Linked DNA regions of Flectobacillus major DSM 103. The protein of the gene in region 1 binds, or shares a complex with, the protein of each later gene. Links are inferred from orthologs where the notes say so. Each region holds a gene or a part of one and is shown on either strand. Other genes may lie near its edges. The genes, in order: tsaB and tsaD.

Region 1 (9,741 bases):
ACCCCAATAGAATTTCTGTCGGCATGTAACACTACTTCAGCACCATACACAGGAATACCCTTGTGCATTTGTTGCATTTTGATATGCGTTTGTTTTAGCTCGTCAGATTCAATATTTCTTACATCAAACTCTTCCTCTACATTTTCAAAACGTAAGTATGTTTTCATGGCTTCCATATAATTATAAGCCATAGATTCCATTGTAGAACGCCCACTACGGACAATAGTACTTTGCGATTTGGGCTTGCCTACAATAAAAGCAGGCATGCCATTTTCGTCGCGGTAAATCGTGATACCTTCTCGTTTGGCAATTAGGTTTTCTCGCAACACATTATTAGTATAGTCAAAAGTGTATCGTGTACGAGAGGGTTCTTTATTGGTAGAATTATCGACTGTCGGTAAATTAAGGCTATTTCCTAAGCCTGTTTTTGTCCTATTTTTAAAGTTTTTCTGAGCTATTAGTCCATAGCTGCTCAAAAGCACAAAGATGAGAAGTAAAAATTTTTTCATGTGAATACAGAATTTTTATGGAAGAAAGCTATTTAGCTACTCGGCCTATTTTCAAGAAAACGGGAAAGAAAACCTCAAATTGAGCATTTTTTGTAGAAATATCATTACAAGCTTCAATAAATTGAGTAACTGGATTGGTTTGGTGTTGATTTATGTATTTTTGGACACTCGACCACGTATTCAAATAGCCTTCTAGCTGGTCAAAATCCCAGTGGTAATTCATCGAAAAGCTAGGAGTTTTGATTTCTTCAAAGGTGAATGGAATTGTTTGGTATTCTTCGTCGATATACCGCCTTTCGCCGTCCCAATAGTCGCCAATTTGTTCTTGGTAAAAATGCTGAAATTTATCGTTAAGCTCTTTATTATCAATCAGTAATGTACCATATCCCCAAACCGCCAAAAGGGCATTGGGTTTACAAACCCGCTGAACTTCTTGATAAAACTGCGTAAACTCAAACCAATGAATAGCCTGCCCAACGGTTACTAAATCAAAGGTGTTTTGCTCAAAAGGAGTATGTTCGGCTGGCGAAATCAGGTATTCAATATTAGGTGCTAGGGTAGCATTTTCTAGTTGTTTTTGACTTATATCGGTAGCTACTACCTGATCAAAATATTGGGCTAAATGGCTGGCTACCTGCCCGTTGCCAGTAGCACAATCCCATGCCTTTTGGCGACCCTTGAGTTGGGCCAGTATAAAATCATAAAGGGCTTGTGGATACCTTGGACGAAATTTGGCATATAAATGAGCCTGTTTTGAGAAATTGTCTTTGGGTTGCATGGTTGTTATTTGGGTAGCGTGTCCATAAACTTACGATAAAATTTTTTGAGCGAATCAGGTGCCATTTGTGAATTCGACCACTGTACTTTACGAGTTCCTTTTTTACCTTCCGAAAACTCGATAAAATAATTCATATTGCCTGTTTCGTTGAGTGCCAGGCTATCTAAGCGTAGAGTAGTTATTTCAGCAAAAAATTGCTTCGCTTTTGTCTTTGACAACTGAGTTATATGTTCGGTAGAATCTGTTTTACTAGATTTGTGAACAATTTCGCCCGACGGTTTTAGCGAATATTGATGCCAAATACCCGTAAATCCTCCTCCAGAACCAACCGTAATAAGTTGGTCATTGGGAATAGACTTACAAGATAAAACGCCTAATAGCGATGTCATAAAAAGTAATTTTTTCATCATAGTCTCATTAAAATAATGAATTAAATAAGTAATAGAGCCTATTTGGATGTACTCTACTACCCCAACTAATTAGGTACAAAATTAAGTATGGGTACTAAATTTTGAGCTTAAATAACTTTGCTCGCCTATTTACTTAATGGTTTGTTTTGGCAAAACTTCAATACCTACAACACCAAAATGTCGAGCAAAGCATATACCTATTATATACTGTACTCGACATAGCGGTGTCAATAGTTATTACGGGAAAATAAAAAATGGTAACAGCCTTATAGGGCTAATTCGCTTACGGTTAACCAGCTCATCAGGCCTGCACCAATTTCGAGGGCATTTTCATCAATATCAAAGGTTGGAGTATGTACCCCCGAAATAATACCACGCTCTTCGTTGCGAGTACCTAAACGATAAAAGCAGGCATCTACATGGTGGGTATAAAAAGCAAAGTCTTCGGCAGCAAGCCAAATATCTAGGTCTATTACATTTTCTTGACCCATAAAATCAACCGCAGCACCTTTCATACGACGAGTAAGTTCGGGTTCATTTTTCAAGAAAGGATATCCTTTCTGAATAAACACTTCGCAAGTACCGCCCATTGCCTCGGCTGTTAGTTCGGCAATTTTACGAATCCGTTGTAAGCCTTCAGCACGCCATTCTTCGTCCATAGCACGGAATGTACCCTCTATGTATACCTCGTTAGGGATAACATTGGTAGCTCCATTGGCTATTACTTTGCCAAAAGTAAGCACAGAAGGATAACGAGGGTTGCGGTTACGAGAAATGATTTGTTGCATTGATACAATAATATGCGAGGCTATCAACACAGGGTCGATACAGCTTTCGGGCATTGCACCATGTCCACCTTTTCCTTTTACGGTCAAGTATAGCTCATCGGCCGAGGCCATATACATACCTTCTCTAAAACCAATTTTGCCGACAGGAATATTAGGAGCCACGTGTTGCCCAAGCATTTTATGAGGAGTAGGGTTTTGCAAAACACCCTGTTCAATCATAATGCTTGCTCCACCTGGGGCTTTTTCTTCGGCAGGCTGAAATACCAATTTTACCGTACCCTCAAACTCTTCTTTAAGATTTTGCAAAATTTTGGCAGTTCCTAATAACGACGACGTGTGAACATCATGTCCACAAGCGTGCATCACACCAGGGTTCAGAGATTTGTAAGGTACATCGTTGGCTTCTACAATAGGAAGGGCATCCATATCGGCCCTAAGAGCTACCACTTTTTTTTCAGGATTACGGCCTTCAATCGTTGCTACCAATCCAGTATTGGCAATCTCTACAGGTGTAATACCAATTTCTTTGAGCTTTTGAGCAACATATTTTTGCGTATTAAATTCATGAAAAGAAAGCTCAGGATTGGTATGCAAATAACGACGATTTGCCACAAATTCTCCCGCATGTTGGGCGGCTAATTGTTTGATTTTATCTTTCATTTGATAATATTCTAATGATATAAGAATCGTAAGATAAGCTAATGACTAAGCCAATGTTATTGCAAAGTTACACGACAACAGGGCTTTAGCCCAACCATTCTTTCAAATTCTCATTTTGAGCATCGAGCAACTGCAATTGTACCTTCAACGCTTCGTCAAAAGTAACCTCTATCCCATACCAACTTAAAAGGGCTTGTACCTGTGTTTCGAGAGGCGTATTACCCAAAATACATTCTTCAAAATATGTTGATAACGAACCACCCGCTACCTCTTCGGCTATCGTCCGATAATCGGCCAAAGAATAGCCAATAGCTGTTTTACCAAAACGCTCCCACATCAAACGCATCACATCGTGAATCGACTTTTGGTGTTGGGTTGCCTGACGAATGTAACCATCTAATAAAAAAGCGACTACTGCCCCTTTATTATAAATGGATACCCGTCGATGTGGAATTGAGGCAACGTAACCATCTAACCATAAATCAAAAGAAGCTTCTACCAACGACATCGACGATTTGCCATCCTGCTCAAAATGACGTTTGAGGGTTGTTTCAAACTCTTTGAGGTACTCTTCTAACGAAAAAACACCCGATTGTTTGAGAAAAACATCGCCAAGATAGGTTGTTACCCCTTCGGCTACAAAGCCTGTCTGAAAATAGTTTTCTCGGGTCAAGTCGTATGGCAACATTTCTACAGGTCTGATTTTACAGATATTCCAAGCATGATATAGCTCGTGCGAGCTTACGCCCAAAAGGTCGGAATATAGGCCATCGCCCTCAGTATCAGGCCCCAAAACAACCATTGTAGAGCTACGATGTTCTACTCCATGATAAAAAGACACAGGTAGAATCCAATTGATGAAATGGTATTCCTTTTCAGGAAAATCGCCCATAACATCAATTTGTTTTTGAGAAAATTTGGTAAAATCTAATACTATTTTTTCCCAGTTGGGCTGGTAATTTCCTAAGAACCAAACATAAAAATCAACATCCCTAATGGCAAATTGTTGGCTTTGTAAATAAGGACTTGCCAACACAGGAGAATCAACCAAATGATAGTAATCATCGGCCCATAAAGTGTTATTTTTATATTGTAAGCCACAAGCTACTTTATAAGTATCGGGCAAATTCAACTCAACCGAGCAAGGTTCGTGCATTCGGCCATTTACGTATGGCAAGCAATTGACAAAATTTACATATAAAGTATTTTCGTCGATATATGAACTTCCAGCATTGGCAAAAACACCACTTGGATGCTGAATAAAGGCATAATACCTTAATTTTACCGTTAGTTTGCTAGCACCTTTGGTGTACACTTTCCAGCGGTCTTTAGATACCTTATGGAAGTCTACCTTTCTGTTGAGTTCGTCTGTAATCTCAAAAGTTTGAATATTTTTGGCAAAATTCTGAAGCTCATAACGCCCAGGCCGCCAAGCAGGTAACTGAATTTTTATACGGTCAGATGTAATATTTTCAACCTCCATTTCTATCGTTAGGAAATGGCTCTGAGGATTTTCTGCATAAATTTTGTATCTCATTTTTTATCGGGAATGCTAAAGATGCAAGGTACTATTATTCGTAAAGAATCCAAAGTTACTCATAATCAAGGTGCAAGCAATTAGAATCTTTTGGTAAAGTAGTTTGCAATTTTAAAAAAAATAAGTACCTTTGCACTCCTATTTTTGGGACAAAAGATTTTTATATTTTGAAAATTTTCACTGATACTTCAGACCAACTTTGATAATTTTTCAAAATATCTCTGAAAATCAGTCAGTTTATATTGTAAAAGACATTTCAATTTTCAATAGCAATGAAAAGAACATTTCAACCATCGGTAAGAAAAAGAAAAAACAAGCACGGATTCCGTGATAGAATGTCAACTGCAAATGGTCGCCGTGTATTGGCTGCTCGCCGTGCAAGAGGAAGACACAAATTGACAGTTTCAGACGAGAAGAGAGGTAAGTAATTTGTGAGTTTCTGCGTTTCGTGTTTCATGTCTCGTGTTAACAATTACTCAACTCGATTCCAGAAACAAGTAATTAAAGAAACTTTGAATGAAAAAAACTTTCAAGAAATCTGAGCGACTTTCTAGCAAGAAAATTATTGAATCCCTCTTTGACAAGGGTAGTGAACAAACCAAATCGGTTTTTCTCTACCCTTTTCGTGTTTCTTTCCTTGAAAAAAATACAGATACACCTAGTACCGAATTACCCCAAATTCTGATTTCGGTTTCTAAACGATACTTCAAACACGCCGTTGACCGCAACCTCATAAAACGCCGTACTCGTGAGGCTTATCGCCTCAACAAACAGCTATTGCTCCAAAAAAATACTCAGCCATTACCTGCATACATTGCTTTTGTGTATATTGCTAAGAAAATAGAGGATTATGCCAAAATTGAAAAGGCTATGAAAGGTATTTTATACAAAATGAATTAAAGAAATTTTGTGTAAAATAAAGCTTATTCGATGGCTACTATTTCGACATAACATAATCACAACTACTTCGTTATATTCTTGTTTTGAAAAGCTGAATTATATCATCCTATGAAATTGAAAAGACCTTACAGAACCCTATTGGCTACCACTGTGGTAATAACGGGGTTATCGCTCGCTTCTTTTACTGACCCCGGTGAAAGGTTTTTTGAAATTGCCAAAAATTTAGACATTTACGCTACGCTTTTCAAAGAACTCAACCGCTATTATGTCGATGAAATCAACCCCAATCGAACCATTAAAACGTCGATTGATGCCATGTTAAAGTCATTTGACCCCTATACCGTGTACTATGCCGAAGACGATATCGAGGATTACATGACCATGACCACTGGCAAATACAATGGCATTGGAATTGTTACAGGTAACCGCTCGGGGCGTATTACTGTTATGGGAATTGACGAAGGTACACCTGCCGAAAAATCGGGCTTGCGTATAGGCGACGAAATCGTTAAAGTAGATGGAATTGAACTTAATAATAAAAAAGGAATAGACCCTGGCAAGCTTATTAAAGGACAAACAGGTACTATTGTAAAGCTTACAGTAAAACGATATGGTAGCAATAAACTCGAAGAGATTAGCATAGCCAGGGATGTCGTAAAAATGAAAAATGTAACTTACTTTGGTATGATTAACGACGAAGTAGGCTATATCGACCTCAAAGATTTTAATAGCACGGCTTCTAAGGAAGTACGCCAAGCTTTTACCGATTTGAAAGCGAATGGTATGAAAAAACTGGTGATTGATTTGCGTGACAATCCTGGGGGGTTGCTAAATATGGCAGTGGATATTTGTAATATTTTCTTGCCAAAAGATGCCGAAATAGTGTCGACGAAAGGAAAAGTTGAAGAATGGAACAAAACCTATACAGGGCTAAAACCTGCTGTCGATATTGATATTCCGATTACTGTACTTACCAATTCGAGAAGTGCTTCGGCTGCCGAAATTGTAGCAGGTGTTATTCAGGATTACGATCGTGGTGTACTGGTTGGCCAACGTAGCTATGGCAAAGGACTTGTACAAATCACGCGTGACTTGTCGTTCAATACCAAACTAAAAGTAACAACGGCCAAATACTATATTCCAAGTGGACGCTGTATTCAGGCTATTGACTACGGACACCGCAATCCTGATGGAAGTGTCGGCAAAGTGCCAGATTCTTTGATTACGGCTTTCAAAACGGTTCGTAGCGGACGAACAGTATTTGACGGAGGGGGAATTCTGCCCGATATAGAAGTTGAAAAACCAACTCCAGCAATGGTTACTCAGGCTTTATCTAATCGTTTGATTTTGTTTGATTATGCTATTAAATACCACCACGAACACCCAAGTATCAAGCCTGCCAAAGAGTTTGCTTTGAGCGATGCCGAATATCAAGATTTTATAAAATGGGCTGTTAATCAGTCTTTTGACTATACAACACAAGCTGAAAAAGACCTGAATGTACTTGAAGCATCGGCCAAAAAAGAACGTTATTACGATGCCGTATCTGACCAATTGAAATCCCTTCGTGCCAAACTTTCACACAATAAAGAGGCCGATATGTTGAAGTTTAAGGATGAAATCAAAATGGCTTTGGAACAAGAAATTGTAGTGCATTATTATCTGCAAAAAGGAACTCGTGAACAGTCATTTGCCAAAGACCCTGAGATTCAGGCAGCTCTAAAATTGTTTACAGATATGAACCGTTACAATGCTATTTTGAAAGGAAGCAAGTAATTTTGTACTGGGCTATATCCTAAAGCAAAAGATAAAGTTATAGCATTGGCTCTTGCTTTATCTTTTGCTTTTTTTATTTAATTATTTATTTGTTGTAAGTAAGCTAGTAATGAGGCACTGAGTTGTTGTTGCTATTCTTAAATTATTATTTTATGTCTTTAATTGTTAGTATCGATACATCCACCAAGGTATGTTCAGTGGCATTGCATCAAGATGGTAAACTTTTAGCCTTGAATGAGTTATTTACCGAAAAATCGCACTCGGGAATGCTCACGACATTGGTTGAAAATGTGGTAAAATATGCAGGTTTTTCGCTCCAACAGTTAGACGCCATTGCTGTAGCCAAAGGGCCAGGCTCTTATACTGGGCTTCGGATTGGTGTATCTACAGCCAAGGGCTTGTCTTTTTCATTAGATAAACCGCTTATTTCGGTCAATACCCTCGAAGCTATGGCAAGTCAGATGAAGGATTTTTATCCAGCAAACTACCTGCTTTGCCCAATGATTGATGCTCGACGCATGGAAGTTTATTGTGGGCTTTGGGACAATAGTTTGCTGCAAGTTACCACTACAGAAGCCAAAATAATTGATGAAACATCATTTGAGGAACTTTTAGCTACTCAGAATGTTGTATTTTTTGGTGATGGTGCTCAAAAATGCAAAGCCAAAATAACGCATGAGCATGCTATTTTTCCTACGGTTGAGATTTACCCATCGGCCAAAACGGTAGGAATATTGGCATATCAGGCGTATCAACGGCAAGCTTTTGAAAATGTTGTAAGTTTTGAGCCTTTCTACCTCAAAGATTTTGTTGGAACAACACCCAAAAGCAAATAGAATATGGAAACCGAGGATATAATTATCAATAAAGTAGCCAATAGTGGGCTTGTAACTCTCAATTTAGAAGATTACTACCATCAGGGAGAAAGGGTGGTTTATGATATTAAAGATAACCTCTTTATGGGAATGATTTTGAAGGAAAAAGACTTTCGCGAGTTCCTTAAAAGTCATGACTGGTCGGTATATGCAGGCAAAAATGTAGCGATTGTCTGCTCGGAAGATGCTATTGTACCCACTTGGGCTTATATGCTTTTGACCCTAAAATTACAACCTGTGGCTAATTTGGTGGTATTTGGTAACCTGCAACAGCTCGAAGAAAAACTATATTACGATGCCATTGCCAAGATCAATCCTCATGATTATTTAGATGCACGTGTAGTGATTAAAGGCTGCTCAAAAGTTCCTGTACCTACAGTAGCCTATGTCGAAATTACTCGTTTGTTACAGCCCTATGTCAAGTCATTGATGTTTGGTGAACCTTGTAGTACTGTACCTTTGTATAAGAAAAAATAAAACGTGTTATATGTCAAAATCGTCATACTAAACAAGAGGTTGTTTAGTATGACGATTTTTTTGTTTGAACCCTAGTAATCTATCTCAAGCAATAAGTTCTAATAGATTAGATACTTAATCTGCCCAAGCTCTTTTTTCTTTTTTGCCCAAAAAGGGTATCCAACTGGCTTCCATAGCACCACCAAAATCCCGTAAAAACATCACAAAAGAGGGTTTGTAAGGTTTGCTTCTTAGTATCATACCTGCTTCTTCAGGTGTTAGGTCTCCTTTCTTTGAATTACAACGCTTACAGGCTGTGATAAGATTGTCCCACGAAGTACGTCCTCCTCGTGACTTAGGCTGTACGTGGTCGAGGGTTAGGTCTTCTTTAGAACCACAATATTGGCATTCACCGTGGTCGCGTCTAAAGATATTCTGGCGAGAAAGAATTACGCCCTTAAATGGCATATAAACATACCTATGGAGACGAATAACAGATGGCATAGGGAACGACTGAGACACAGTACGAAGCTGCTCAGTTTCGGATTCGGCAACAAGGTCTGCCTTTTTGAGATATACGAGTAAAAATGCTTTTGGAATAGAACAAACTGCCAATGCACTATAATCTTGATTCAATACTAAGACTTTCCGACCCATAATTATAAAAATTTTGTTGGTGAAATAATCGGTCATCAGTCGGAGGTTTTTGCCAAGTTACCTTACTAAACGACCTGATATATGTAATTGATTCATTGTACTAGATTATAAAATTAGCCGTGATTATAGGCCAATGGTTGTGATTAGATTGTGTTAAAGGTGCTTTTTACGTATTTGCAAATTAATGATAAATCCTAATAATACAACGACTGAACTGTAAAAATAGTTTTCACATAACTTTTTGTTAATGAGTATTTTACAGAAGTATTCAGGATTTTGGTGAGCTAATGACTAATGTAGCCGAAGAAGAAGACAAAAATACATTTTCACCAAGTATTGTAAGAATATCTTGGTGAAAATGTACGCTATAAAACAAGGTAAGGGATTTTGTAACA
Region 2 (9,568 bases), 930 kb from region 1 along the record:
CTTCCGAAATCACAGTACGGCGTGATTTGGCTATTTTGGCCGAGCAAGGTTTGTTATATCGAACACATGGCGGAGCAATGAAGCTGAGCTTGACCCAAAATCCTATTAGTTTTAGTAACAAAACAGCTACACATGCCACCGAAAAAGACTATATCTGTCAAAAGGCCAATGAATTTATTCAGGAAGGCGATACCATATTTGTTGATTGTGGCAGTACTTTGTTTAGGCTTTGCCCTTTTATTAAACACAAACGTATCAAAGTAATAACCAATTCATTACCAGTATTGTACGAATTAATCAATACGAGTATTTCTATTAATTTGGTAGGGGGCGAAGTTGACCACCAGCGCCAAGCGGTACATGGAAGTATTGCCCTAGAGCATCTGGCACGTTATCATGCCGACAAGGCTTTTATTGGGGTAGATGGCATATCGCTACACAACGGCCTAAGTGCTGCCAGTGAAAAAGAAGCGAGTATTGCCACTGCTATGGCAAGCCAATCAAAAGAAGTTTTTTTGCTATGCGATGCTAGCAAACTTGAAAAAAATGCTTATTTCCAGTTTGCTCCTCTCACCTTAATCCATACACTTATTACCGACTACAATGCCGATAAGCAGCTGTTGGAACAATACCGAGCAAAAAATCTACGCGTGATTCAGTAGAAAAAAAATAAAAGCAAAATGTTTTTGGGCAACAGTTCCGATATTTGTTGTTCAAATGTCCCAAGCATCAGTTCATGACAGAAGTAGATAAAACATATTTACAGTATTTATTTTCGGAAGAAACCGTTTACTTCATTCCAAACAAAGAGGTTTTGGCAAAACCCGATGTAAAGAACGAAATAGCCACTAGGCACAACTCCGAAAATCCTGTAAAAGTACAAAATATAGAAAATGTAACTACAGCCCCTGTTGCACCAGTAGCCGAGCCAGATTCTATCCCTTACAATCCCAAACACCAAGTATTGGTTATTGTACAACATATCAACGAAGAAGAATTGGCATTTTTAACAAAAATTTTGAATGCTGTCAATCTCCAAATCAATCAGGTTGACTTATTGGATTTATCTAAAATTGGCAATGCTAGCTTAAAAGCCTTACTAACCGAAAAATCAGTAAATCAGCTTTTGACCTTTGGGGTTTCATTATTTAAAATCAACCTCGAAATACCACTAACACCTTACCAAACCCGAGAAATTCAGGGAGTCAAATTACTTTATTCGGATGCACTTGGTGAGATTAAAGACGACCTTAATTGCAAAAAAGCCCTTTGGGCTGCCATGAAGATTTTATTTGCTTAAAAAAGTATCGGCATAAACTGGATTAAGCAGGCTGCCTTTAAGTTATATGCCCGATTCTCATAGAATTTTGCCTTTGAGATAAAAAATCATCCCAAAGGCAAAACCTCTATTACCAAGCCATTCGAGGCATAGGGCTAACATCTTGCCCACAGAACTCCCCTATTTCGGCCTTGAAATGGGCAGCCATTGCAATCATGCCTGCGTTGTCGGTACAATACTGAAACTGAGGAATATACACATTCCAGCCCAACTCTTGTCCTAAATTTTGTAATTCAGCACGCAAACCTGAATTGGCCGAAACACCTCCAGCAATAGCAATTTCCTTAATTTTGTATTGCTTTGCTGCTTTTTTGAGCTTTTGCAACAAAATCTTTATCAGGGTGTTTTGCATTGAAGCACAAATATCCGCTAAATTCTCTTCGACAAACTGAGGGCTTTTGGCTGTTTCTTTTTGTAAGAAATAGAGGAAAGCTGTTTTAATACCCGAAAATGAGTAATTAAGTCCTTGCATTTCAACCATCGGAAACTCAAACCTTGAAGGATTACCTTCTTTGGCGTATTTGTCAATCAATGGCCCACCAGGATAAGGCAAATTCAAAAGCTTGGCCGTTTTATCGAATGCCTCTCCTACGGCATCGTCTTGGGTTTCGCCAATAATTTCCATATCTAATGGCGAACGAACCAACACAATCTGTGTATGTCCACCGCTAACGGTTAGGCAAAGGAAGGGAAATTGAGGCTTGGGGTCATCAATAAAATGTGCCAAAACATGAGCTTGCATGTGGTGAACGTCTATCAATGGAATACCCAAACCCATAGCCAATGCTTTGGCAAAAGAAGTACCTACCAATAATGAACCTAAAAGTCCTGGTCCACGAGTAAATGCTATGGCATTTAGGTCAGATTTTGTTATCTTCGCTGTTTGTAGAGCCTCGGCTACTACGGGTACGATATGTTGCTGATGAGCACGACTTGCTAGTTCGGGAACAACTCCACCCCATTTTTGATGAATGGCTTGGCTTGCCACAATATTGGAATGAAGTTTGCCATCTATTATAACAGCCGCTGAGCTATCGTCACAAGATGATTCTATGGCTAAAATGGTCATAATCTAATTTTTTCACAAAGATAACCAATCATTTATTAAGCTGAGTATCTTACACAATCAGAAGAGTATATTTAGGCTATTTGTTATCAATAAATGTTTTTTGCTAGCATACAAATTAATTATAGCTTTGAGAAATAGTAAAAGAGAATAATCCTAAGTTTCAAGATAAAGTTATTTTGAATGAAATGCTTCAATATTTTGCAAACAGCCTTTTTGATAATACTTATTTTTTCGTTCAATCGTTGATTATAGGAATAGTACTAATCATTTTTCTAAATTTTTGTTATTTAAGTATTTAATTGTACGATTATGCCTCTATGATTTAGCGATATTACATTAACCTATAAAAATGAGTTGTTGCCGCTGCCCAATAAAGATGGCACCAAACGTATAAGTACTTACTATTGATACAATCTCTTTCTCTTTCGTAATAAAGTATTCATGATTTTCAATGCCCTCAAAATATCTACTAAAACTGTCCTATACACCATTGTAGGCTTTTTGTTGATAGCTGTTTTGCTGGCTGCTATTCTGAGAACTTCCTATATTCAGACCAAACTAGCCCAATATTATGCCCCCAAAATCTCTAAGGCTTTGGGCTATCCTATTGAAATAGACAAAGTTACTATACATTTTTTTGACGAAGCTACCTTAGAAGGTGTTCGGGTAAAAGACTATCAGGGTTATCAGATGATTGATATTGACAAGCTTGATCTAGACTTTCAAATACAAAATCTAGCCTTAGATACCACCCAAAATCAATTAGATTATGTGCGCTTGTATCGTCCAAAAGTAGTTTTGGTGATTGACAAAAACGGTGATTTGAATATAGATGAATTTATTCGTCGAATCAATAAACTGTTAGCCCCCCCCAAGCCTCGCCCAAAAAACCCGCATCCTTCGCCTTTTATTATCAAAGAAGCCGATATTGTCGATGGTGTATTTACGCTGAACGATGAGTCTGAGCCATATCTCAACAATCGAAAGTCATTTGACCACTATCATTTTACTTTACACGAGCTAGAGGCTCACCTCAATGACTTTACGCTTATTCGAGATACGATTTCTTTCAAAACAACCCTCAAGGGTTATGACCGTTTTTCTGATACTCGTATCAAAACTCTTCAAACCAATTTCTTGATTTCGGATACCCAAATGCGGTTTGATAAATTGCTATTAAAACTGAATAATTCGGTGGTAAGAAACCAGATCGTGATGTCGTTCAATAGTCAAAAAGATTTTAAGAAATGGAATGCAAAGGTACGCATGCGAGCTAATTTTGATTCGACAGTGGTAAGCTCGGACGACCTTGGCAGATTTGTCAACGATATGTATCAATTTAAAGATACCTATTACCTTAATGGTAATTTTGATGGCACTGTCAATAAATTTAGGCTTTCACAATTTGATTTATATTTCGGTAAAAAATCAAAACTTCATGGCGATTTTGCCTTCGATGGCTTACCTTCTATTCCAAAAACTCAAATGAATCTTCGTATGAATAAATCACATGTGCAGGTTCAAGATTTGGCAAATTATATCGGAAAAGAAACGGTTTCGAGTATTCAGCAATTTGGCCATATCATATTTGATGGCAACTTTGTAGGCACTACCTCTAATTTCAAAACAAAAGGTTTATTGGAATCTGAATTGGGGAAATTAGACATGGATGTAAGTATGCTTTTGCAAGACAACTCGGCAAGATCATCGTACAGTGGCTCGGTAAAAGCCAAAGATTTTAACTTAGGCAAACTCATCGACCAGCAGAATATACTAGGTAATTTGACCTTGGCAGGCAAAATAGAAGGTAAAGGTTTTTCGTGGAACGATGCAGTATTAAAATTTGATGGAGATGTCAATCAGATTGATTTTAACCAGTATCAGTACAAAAATATTTATGTAAATGGCCAGCTCGCCAAAAAGCTTTTTGAAGGGCGTGTGGCCGTAAAAGATACCAACCTGATTTTTGACCTATTTGGCAAAGTTGATTTTAGAAATAATAAAGACCAAATTGACCTTATCGGGAAGCTATCAAAATCCAACCTTCGTGAACTCAACTTTACCAAAGACGATTGGCGTTTTACTACCATTTTGGATGTACAACTCAAGGGTTATGAAATAGACAAGGCCATCGGAAAAGCTAAGTTTTATAATACAACTATTGGTTTTGAACGACGAGATTTGTTTCTCGACTCTATCCGTATTGTATCTGAAATTAACCCCAATCATCGGCGTTGGGCTTTGGAGTCGGAGGTGGCTAATTTTGCCTTTTCTGGCGACTTCAAACCAAGTAAGGCTGTCAGAGATTTACAGCAGTTGGTACAGGAATATAAGTTGTACTTTACGGGCGACGAAAAAGCACGACAAAGCTACTATGCCCATAAACTCAGCTTTACCCCAATGCCTTACAGAATCGACTATAAGTTTTTACTGAAAGATTTTTACCCTGTAATGGCCTTGGTATATCCTGAAGGGAAAGTAGCTAAAAATACCCAAATCAATGGTACATTCGGTATTAGTAATACCTCGACATTTTCGTTGGAGTCGACCATAGACACCCTTTTATTGGGTAATAAATATCAGTTTTATCGTTCGCATATCGACCTCAATAGCTCAAAATTCTATAATACACCCGAAGTACTAGCATCGCTTATTATTTCTTCAAAAAATCAAAAAATAAGCATTTTGCAACCTACCGAAAATTTAGATTTAGAAGCCTCGTGGGACCAAGACAAAATCAGATTTACTAGTAATATCAAACAAGAAAATGCTACTAATCAGGCCAATCTCAATGGTACTCTAAGGTTTATCCAAGAAGGTATTTCGTTACAATTTATTCGGTCAAAATTCAGGATGCTCGACCAAGTGTGGACAATCAATCCCGAAAACCTTATTAGTGTGATGGGGAAAGAGTTGAGTGCACAAAATTTAGTAGTAGGCAACGACGACCAATTTGTATCGCTCAATGGCAAAATATCGACCGACTCCACAGAAGTAATGAATTTTAAGGCAAAAAACTTTAGCCTCGAAACCCTCGCTCCTATTATTGCCTTCAACTTTGGAGGCATTGTCAATGCCGACGTGTCACTAAAAGAAGTATACAACCATGTCAACGCCGATTCTCAATTACGTATCGATGGCTTAACCTTAGATAACTTTTTGATTGGTAATTTGGAAGGAACAGGCATGTACGACCAAGAAGCCCAGATTGTCCGAATTGATTATAACCTCGAACGTTTGAGCAATCATGTACTAAAAATGCGAGGAACCTATGACCCTAAACAACAAGAAAACTCGCTGAATTTGACAGCCAACCTCAACCAAACCAGCCTTCAAATCCTCGAACCTTTTACCAAAGGTCTTTTTTCAAAACTCAAAGGCTCTGCTAGTGGCGACTTAAATATTTCAGGAAATTTACGCCACCCTATTGTCAATGGCACTATTGATCTAAAAAAAGGCTCATTGTTCTTTGATTACCTCAAAACTACTTTGAATTTTGAGGACAAACTGGTATTTGAACCCGATGAAATTCGTGCCAAAAGCCTCCGCCTAACCGACGAAGAAGGCAATAAAGCTACCTTGTCGGGTGGGGTGTATTATGATGGTGACAAAACCTTTACGCTACAGCTCAACGCCAATATGAATCGTTTCAAGATTTTGAATACAACCCGTAAAGACAATGATACTTACTACGGTGTAGGCTATGCCAGTGGACGCATCGGCATTACTGGTACACCCAGCAACCTCAATATAGATGCTGATATTCGCAGCGATAGAGGCACACGTTTATTTATTCCGCTCGACAAAGCACAAGATGCAGGCAACCAAGAAGAAATAGAGTTTTTGGCAGCACAAACCAAAGATTCGTCGGCTACGACCACACAAAAAATCGAGACTAGCGATAGCCGTATCAAAATGGATTTCAAATTCGATTTTAACCCTGATGCTTATGGTGAAGTACAGTTTGACAAACAAACTGGCGATATCATGCGAGTAAATGGAACAGGAAAAATCAACCTAAAAGTAGATACCAAAGGCGATTTTAGTATGACAGGCGAATACGCCATAGAACGAGGAGATTATACCTTTACTTTCCAAAATATTATTAATAAGAAATTTACGATTCAACGTGGCAGCCGAATTAGCTGGTCGGGTAGCCCTTACGATGCTATTTTGGATATTAAAGCTGCCTATACGCAAAACGTCAATTACCTTGGCTCGGTTATCGATACCTCGGCTCAGGGTTCTAGTACCTACAAAAATCGGGCAGAGTTTACCCGTCGTTATCCAGTAGATGTCATTATTAATCTTAAAGACCGTCTGTTACAACCCAATATTTCATTTGATTTAAAACTACACGATTACCCTCAAAACCCAGAATTTAATTCGGGGGTAACAGCATTTCAGAACCGTATCAGAACCGACGAGCAAGAACTCAACCGACAGGTTAGCAATGTGTTGTTATTAGGACAAATGGTTTCTAATAGTGCTGCAGCATTTGCTTCCGTCAATTTGGTTAATAACCTCATGGAGTTGGCCTCGAACCAATTGAGTAATGTATTCTCAAAAATTGACCAGAACCTTAATGTAGACTTATCGCTCAATGGTAATGGCCTTAATCAAGATTTGATTAATAACCTACAATTAAGGTTTTCGTACAATTTCAACGACCGTTTCCGTATCACAAGAAGTGGTGGCTTTACTACGGCTCTTAACCAAACCAATGCCCTATCGCTTATCGGAGACTGGTCGCTAGAGTGGTTTATCAAAAGAGATGGAAGTTTGAGGCTCAAAACCTATAACCGAAATGTACAAACCTCTATTTTAGGTTCATTCAATACTCAATACCAAACGTTCACTTCTGGCGGGATGTCGGTACTTTATTCAAAAAGCTTTAACTACCTTTTTCCCAACAAGCAAAAACTCAAAAATGCAGCTTCATTAAGCGATGGTCAAGAAAAAACCAACCAAATCGACTTTCTGAGTAATCCTTAGTGTTAATTCTGATGAGTGATTTAGTGATTTTTTTGAAAAAAGTTGGTATTTGAAGAACTCAAAATATTGAGATGGCATTTGGCCTTAACTAACAATCCACTCACAATTGACTCAATTAAAAATCACTAACTTACTCATTAACAGCTCCCCCCTCTCTATTAAACTAATTTCTCCACTCTCCTATAAATACCTGAACAGCAGGGCCAATTAAATAGATATTCTCAAAAGTATTATCAGCTTTTTTAGAAAACTCAATTCTTAAATCTCCTCCAAGTACTTTTACATCAACAAATTTTTCAAAGCCAAGTCGTAAATTGGCAGATAGAGCACAAGCTGTAACCCCCGTTCCACAAGCATAAGTTTCATCCTCCACACCACGCTCATAAGTACGTACCGACAAAGCATTTTGTCCTATAACTTCCACAAAATTTACGTTTGTTCCTCCTTTACTCACAAAAGGCTCTCCATATCTAATATTTTTGCCTGTAGTATAAACATCGAAATGAGCCAAATTTTCCACAAACTCTACATAATGTGGAGAGCCTGTATTCATAAAATCATACTTCACTGTCTGCTCAACCCCTGCAACATCAATCATCTTTAAAGAAATGGTATCGGGGTTCACCGAAGCCTCATGTTCGCCATCGATAGCAATAAAAGTGGTGGTGTTGCCAATTACACCAATATCATGAGCAAAACGCACCAAACAACGTCCTCCATTGCCACACATCGAGCCTTCTGTACCATCAGAATTGAAATAAACCATTCTAAAATCATACTGCTCGTCATTTTGCAACAACATTAGGCCATCGGCACCAATGCCAAAACGACGATGGCACATCAGTGCAATTAATTCTTGAGAAACAGGAAACGATTTATCTCGGTCGTCAATCACCACAAAATCATTACCAGCTCCTTGGTATTTATAAAATTTCATATTTATCTATTATTAAGGCACAAAGTACTACAATACGATGGCACAATTTTGATTAGTTATAAATCCAGATTAGTTAGACAATTTAATCAAGACTTTCACAAAACACTTCGTTTTCTAGCTTATAACATCAATTAGCTATGACAAATATCTTTCTTTCAAAATACTAATATGATGAGCCTCGTGGCCAGCAATCGCCCAAGCATAGGCTCTTGCCGATACCTCAAAGCCATTAGCATTGCCCATACGAGAGGCAATTTCTTCTGTCATAGAAGCGTACAAAGCAATAGACGATTCTCTTACTAAACGGTATTGTTCGAGCAAAGATTCAAAGCTTTGTTCAGAAAAATTAGACATAGCCATGTATTCATTTTCATCAAAACCTGGCAAAGGAGCTTTTTCACCACGAGCAATACACAACGAACGGTACGAAAAAATGCGTTCTGTATCGGTAATATGTCCTACCAACTCCTTAATCGACCACTTTCCTTCGGCATAACGATAGCTTTGTTGGATTTCTGTCAAATTTTTTAATAAAAAAAACACCTCCTCTTTTTGCTTCACAAGCATCTCAATAACATCCTGACTATCAGAATACTCTATATACCTTGAGAAATATTTATGTTGTGGATACTCATTTTTTTCGGCCTGTCTCATCGTTTTTTTATTTTTTTTTTCACAAAGGTATTGCATTACAGAAAAAAACCACTAATTTTGCATCACAATTCAGCAACGAAGTAATAACAAGTTGTTAAAAAGTAAAAGGTTTGGTAGTTCAGCTGGTTAGAATACATGCCTGTCACGCATGGGGTCGCGGGTTCGAGTCCCGTCCAGACCGCCGATTAAAAGTCTCATAGTCAATAGATTATGAGACTTTTTTGTTTATATTGGTTTATCCTATGATTTTCAGTTTAAACATAGTTTAAACTTTTAATGACTTTGATCGCTGTTTCGACTACATAATCGACTATAGAATTACAAAATATTAAAGAAATAGCATTTCATTCAACATACTCATGAAGGATTAATATTCCTTAAAACATGAATATTTCTCAACTTTATTTTACCCTTCTCCAAAAGTCCTACTTAAATTCCTAGACTTTCTTTAAATTAGTAGATTGCCCAATAGCCCTATCTGCATAGGTTCCATATCCTCGACTATTAAAGTGTACAATAATTCTGTATATACCCTTAGGTAAAATGGAACTAATTTTGATTTGTTTGGAATCAT

Evidence for each region.
Region 2: the proteins of tsaB (region 1) and tsaD are in contact, whole or in part, in a solved structure (PDB 4WQ4), measured with the Escherichia coli proteins. The link is inferred for Flectobacillus major DSM 103 from one-to-one orthologs.

What each region holds. Positions count from the first base shown.
Region 1 is NZ_KE386491.1:3,848,980-3,858,720, reverse strand. Bases 6,405-9,352 are described here. They hold tsaB (tRNA (adenosine(37)-N6)-threonylcarbamoyltransferase complex dimerization subunit type 1 TsaB), read left to right. Parts: upstream 6,405-7,510; coding sequence 7,511-8,194; downstream 8,195-9,352. Other genes in these bases: FLEMA_RS0138255 (HNH endonuclease), read right to left, coding at 8,825-9,346; FLEMA_RS0138265 (DUF2480 family protein), read left to right, coding at 8,198-8,710; FLEMA_RS0138275 (S41 family peptidase), read left to right, coding at 6,405-7,358. In the rest of the region: FLEMA_RS71725 (M4 family metallopeptidase), read right to left, coding at 1-509; FLEMA_RS71720 (class I SAM-dependent methyltransferase), read right to left, coding at 538-1,287; FLEMA_RS71715 (hypothetical protein), read right to left, coding at 1,293-1,697; FLEMA_RS71710 (M20 metallopeptidase family protein), read right to left, coding at 1,964-3,145; FLEMA_RS71705 (M61 family metallopeptidase), read right to left, coding at 3,231-4,682; rpmH (50S ribosomal protein L34), read left to right, coding at 4,955-5,110; rnpA (ribonuclease P protein component), read left to right, coding at 5,199-5,582; more of FLEMA_RS0138275, read left to right, coding at 5,691-6,404. UniProt on the Escherichia coli protein: Required for the formation of a threonylcarbamoyl group on adenosine at position 37 (t(6)A37) in tRNAs that read codons beginning with adenine.
Region 2 is NZ_KE386491.1:4,772,397-4,781,964, reverse strand. Bases 410-3,184 are described here. They hold tsaD (tRNA (adenosine(37)-N6)-threonylcarbamoyltransferase complex transferase subunit TsaD), read right to left. Parts: upstream 2,409-3,184; coding sequence 1,410-2,408; downstream 410-1,409. Other genes in these bases: FLEMA_RS74310 (translocation/assembly module TamB domain-containing protein), read left to right, coding at 2,850-3,184; FLEMA_RS0155175 (hypothetical protein), read left to right, coding at 737-1,300; FLEMA_RS0155180 (DeoR/GlpR family DNA-binding transcription regulator), read left to right, coding at 410-662. Outside these bases: more of FLEMA_RS0155180, read left to right, coding at 1-409; more of FLEMA_RS74310, read left to right, coding at 3,185-7,403; dapF (diaminopimelate epimerase), read right to left, coding at 7,567-8,340; FLEMA_RS74300 (DinB family protein), read right to left, coding at 8,476-8,994.